Regions from separate parts of the Micromonospora sp. AMSO1212t genome, predicted to be linked through region 2. Evidence: predicted binding sites of a transcription regulator. Region 2 holds the regulator's gene; the other holds the start of a gene.
The links. Region 2 encodes HrcA, which represses chaperone genes, less so after heat shock. Its sites were predicted from a motif close to GGTTNGCACNCTCNNNNNGAGNGTGCNAACC; they were not measured.

Region 1 (2,461 bases), on a different contig from region 2:
CCGGCCGACCCGCCGCTCCCGCAGCAGGGTGCGCAGCCGTTTCAGCGAGAACGGCAGCACGTCGGTGATCTCCAGGCAGCGGGCGAACGGGGTGGGCCGGGCCTCGTCGGCGTACAGGTAGGCGATCGACGGGTCGGCGAGCGTGGCGTCGAGGCCAGCGGCCAGTTCGGCGACCAGGTGCGCGCGCACCACCGCCGGATCCGGGTCGTAGAGGAACCGCCGGACCGGTCCCACCGGCGCCTCCTGCGCGCCCGTGCCGGCGAGGAGCGAGACCGCGTCGTCGCGCTCCCGCAGCACCGTGGCACGGCGCGGGACCTCGGCCAGCTCGCCGCACCACAGCGCCGCCTCGACCAGGTCGCCGTCCACGCTCACCCACTCCGCCTCGGCGCCGGCCGGGATCAGCGCGTGGTCCAGTCCGGGCGCAACCTTCACCACCGTGCGCGGCACGCGCGCGGCCAGGCCGGTGACGAAGTCCCACGGTGGCGAGTAGGCGTTCGGGTCGAAGACGCGCCGCCCGGTGCCGGCCCGCCGCCGGGCCGGATCGCAGAACACCGCGTCCACCCCGGTCACGTCGAACGCCGTGGCGTCACCGCACTCCACCGTCACCAGATCCGCGAGCCCGGCCGCCTCGGCGTTCGCGGCGGCCATCGCGGCGGTCACCGGGTCGGCCTCCACCGCGTACACCCGGATGCCGGCGCGGGCCGCGGCGAGCGCGTCGGCCCCCAGGCCGCACCCCAGGTCGGCCAGCGTGGTCACGCCCGCGGCGCGCAGCCGCGCCGCGCGCCGGGCGGCGACCGCGCGGCGGGTGGCCTGCTCCAGCCCTGCCCGGGTGAGGAACATCCCGGCCGCCGCCGCGCCGAACTTGCCGGCCGCCCGGCGGCGCAGTTCCGCCTGGGTCAGCGCGGCGGCGGCGAGGTCGCCCGGGATCCCGCCCGAGCGCAGCGCGGCGGCCGCCGCCAGCGGGTCGCCGCCGGCCACCCGCCCGGCCGCGGCGAGCGCCGCCGACCCCTCGGGGGTACGCAGCGCGGCGAGCTGGTCGAGATCCACGCGCTCATTCTCCCGGCCCGGTTCCGGCGCGACACGGAGGGCGACGCGTTGGCACTCTCCTTGACGGAGTGCTAGCCGAGGAATAACCTGCGATTAGCACTCTCACCCTGAGGGTGCCAACACCCGAGCCTCGTGCCCGGGGGTTGAGCGCCAGGCGGACCGGCACCCGCGACGACGGCCCCGCCCGGTGGCATGTGGCAGATTGACGCTGGTCGGCGTGCCGGCCGGCAACGACACCAAGTACCCGGGAGGGTATGCCCGTGACTACCGCGACCAAGGTTGCGATCAAGCCGCTCGAGGACCGCATCGTGGTCCAGGCGAACGAGGCCGAGACCACCACCGCCTCGGGCATCGTGATCCCCGACACCGCCAAGGAGAAGCCGCAGGAGGGCACCGTCCTCGCTGTGGGCCCGGGCCGGATCGACGACAAGGGCAACCGCGTGCCGATCGACGTGAAGGTCGGCGACACCGTCCTCTACTCGAAGTACGGCGGCACCGAGGTCAAGTACGCCGGCGAGGAGTACCTGGTGCTCTCCGCCCGCGACGTCCTCGCGGTCATCGAGAAGTAAGCAACCGATCAGTGTCGTTGCCCCGGTCCGGCTCGCCGGGCCGGGGCAACGTCGCTTCGAAGGGATACTGATGGCGAAGATCCTCAGCTTCTCGGACGACGCCCGGCACCTGCTCGAGCACGGTGTCAACGCCCTCGCGGACGCGGTCAAGGTCACCCTCGGCCCGCGCGGGCGCAACGTCGTCCTGGACAAGAAGTTCGGTGCGCCCACGATCACCAACGACGGCGTGACCATCGCCAAGGAGATCGAGCTCACCAACCCGTACGAGAACCTCGGCGCGCAGCTGGTCAAGGAGGTGGCGACCAAGACCAACGACGTCGCCGGCGACGGGACCACCACCGCCACCGTGCTGGCCCAGGCCATGGTCCGCGAGGGCCTGCGCAACGTGGCCGCCGGCACCAACCCGACCGGCCTGAAGCGGGGCATCGACGCGGCGGCCGCCAAGGTCTCCGAGGCGCTGCTCGGCAAGGCCGTCGAGGTCGCCGGCAAGGAGTCGATCGCGCACGTCGCGACCGTCTCCGCGCAGGACGCCGCCATCGGCGAGCTGATCGCCGAGGCGATGGAGAAGGTCGGCCGCGACGGCGTCATCACCGTCGAGGAGGGCTCCGCGCTCACCACCGAGCTGGAGGTGACCGAGGGCCTCCAGTTCGACAAGGGCTTCATCTCGCCGAACTTCGTCACCGACCTGGAGGCGCAGGAGGCGGTCCTGGAGGACCCGTACATCCTGATCACCACCCAGAAGATCTCGGCGATCGAGGAGCTGCTGCCGCTGCTGGAGAAGGTTCTCCAGAACAACAAGCCGCTGCTCATCGTCGCCGAGGACGTCGAGGGGCAGGCCCTGTCCA
Region 2 (2,461 bases):
TAGAGCACACCCTCGTTGGCCTTGATCCCGCCGATGATCCCGAAGATCAGCGGCACCAGCCAGACCAGCATCGGGACGAAGAACAGGATCCCGCAGGTGATGACCGTGATCACCCAGGCGAGCACGCTGGCGATGGTCCAGGTGATCTGGAAGTTCAGCGCCGCGACCGCGTGGGCGCGGACCGTCGGCGACTGCTGACCGCGGGTCATCATGGCGATCAGCGGGGCGACCCAGCCGAGCAGACCGCCACCGACGATGACGCCTGCGGCGCCACCGAAGTGCGACACCAGCGCCCAGGTCTTCTCGTCGTTGTCGGCGTACGCCGCGGGGCCGTATCCGCCACCGGCCGGGTAGCCGGCGGCGCCGTAGCCCGGCGTGCCGCCCGGCGGGGGGTTACCACCAGGGGGCGGGTAGCCGCCCGGCGGAGGTTGACCGCCCGGAGGCGGGTAGCCACCCGGGGGCGGATAGTCACCGGGCGGGGGATAGCCGCCCGCGTCCGGCGCGCCGGACAGTGGAGCGGTGGGCGGTTCGCCGGCCGGCGAGCCGTAGGGCGCCGACGGGTCGGGCTGGGGGCCGGAGTCCCCTGCCCCGGGCGGGCGAGGAGGTTCAGTCATGGTCGCCACGGTAGGGGCAGCCGTCAACCGGCACCAGAGCGACACAGACCGACGATGACCGGCTGTTCGGCCCTGGTGGGCCGTGCTGTGGGGCGGGCCGCACCGCAGGTCCGTCAGCCGATCATCGCGTCGGCGGGGGTGCCGACGTAGACTGGCACTCGCTACAGTCGAGTGCCAGCCGCACGGCGGATGCCGCGCGCCGGCCCGACCGAGGTGCGTCAGGAGGTGGGGAATGGGTCTCGACGACCGCAAACTCGCCGTGCTGCGCGCGATCGTCGAGGACTACGTCGCCACGCAGGAGCCGGTCGGCAGCAAGGCCCTGGTCGAGCGGCACCAGCTCGGCGTCTCGCCGGCCACGGTGCGCAACGACATGGCGGTGCTGGAGGAGGAGGGCTACATCCGGCAGCCGCACACCAGCGCCGGCCGGGTGCCCACCGACCGCGGCTACCGTCTCTTCGTCGACCGGCTCTCCCGGGTCAAGCCGCTCAGCCCGGCCGAGCGCCGGGCGATCGAGCGCTTCCTGGTCGGCGCCGTCGACCTGGACGACGTGGTGCACCGCACCGTCCGGCTGCTCGCCCAGCTCACCCGGCAGGTCGCCGTGGTGCAGTACCCGAGCCTGGCCCGGTCCAAGGTGCGCCACCTGGAGCTGGTGCCGATCTCCACCACCCGGCTGATGGTCGTCATGATCGCCGACACCGGCCGGGTCGAGCAGCGGCTGGTCGAGCTGCCCGCCCCGGTGCCCGCCGACGACGTGACCGACCTGCGCCGGCTGGTGAACGAGAAGCTCGTCGGCAGCCAGCTCGCCGAGACGCCGCCGCTGGTGCAGGCGCTCGTCGAGGAGTCCGCGCCGCATCTGCGCCCGGCCATGACCACGCTCTCCACCGTGCTGCTGGAGACGCTCGTGGAACGGCACGAGGAGCGGCTCGCGCTGGCCGGGCAGGCCAACCTCACCCGGGGTGGCCTGCTCGACTTCCAGGGTTCGCTGCGGCCCATCCTGGAGGCGCTCGAAGAAGAGGTCGTGCTGCTCAAGCTGATCGGCGAGACCGAGCCGAGCACCACCCGGGTGCTCATCGGCGACGAGAACGAGTTCGACAACCTGCGGGCCGCCTCGGTGGTCAGCACCGGCTACGGACCGGGCAGCACGATCGTCGGCGGGCTCGGCGTGCTCGGGCCGACCCGGATGGACTACCCCGGCAATATCGCCATGGTGAGGGCCGTGGCACGCTACGTGGGCGAACTGCTGGCCCAGAACTGACCAGTCAGGGCCGACGGCCGGTTCCGGCCGACGACCGGAGCGACGCGAGACGAACATGAGGACACCTAACGCAGTGGCCAGGGACTACTACGGCATTCTCGGCGTGAGCCGGGACGCCTCCGACGACGAGATCAAGCGCGCCTACCGCAAGCTGGCGCGGCAGTTCCACCCGGACGTCAATCCGGACCCGGAGGCCCAGGAGAAGTTCAAGGACATCAACGCCGCGTACGAGGTCCTCTCGGACGACCGGAAGCGGCAGATCGTCGACCTGGGCGGCGACCCGCTCGCCCCGGGCGGCGGTGGCATGGGCGGTCCCGGCGGCCCGGGCGGCGCCGGTCCGTTCGTCGGCTTCCAGGACATCATGGACGCGTTCTTCGGCGGCGCCGCGGGCGGCAGCCGGGGCCCGCGTCCGCGTACCCGCCCCGGTGCGGACGCGATCCTGCGCCTGGAACTGGACCTCAACGAGACCGCGTTCGGCGTCGAGGCGCCGATCACCGTCGACACCGCAGTGCTCTGCACCACCTGCTCCGGCGCCGGCACCGCCGCCGGCACCCACCTGGCCACCTGCGAGGCGTGCGGCGGCCGGGGCGAG

Region 1: the regulator HrcA is predicted to act here: its motif matches at 1,139-1,169, upstream of groES (co-chaperone GroES).

What each region holds. Positions count from the first base shown of each region.
Region 1 covers NZ_WBKS01000098.1:6,379-8,839, reverse strand. The annotation lists gene F8279_RS21675 (methyltransferase domain-containing protein) at 1-1,047, opposite strand, end outside; gene groES (co-chaperone GroES) at 1,302-1,616, shown strand; gene groL (chaperonin GroEL) at 1,687-2,461, shown strand, end outside.
Region 2 covers NZ_WBKS01000124.1:1,355-3,815, reverse strand. The annotation lists gene F8279_RS24260 (DUF4870 domain-containing protein) at 1-614, opposite strand, end outside; gene hrcA (heat-inducible transcriptional repressor HrcA) at 847-1,869, shown strand; gene dnaJ (molecular chaperone DnaJ) at 1,943-2,461, shown strand, end outside.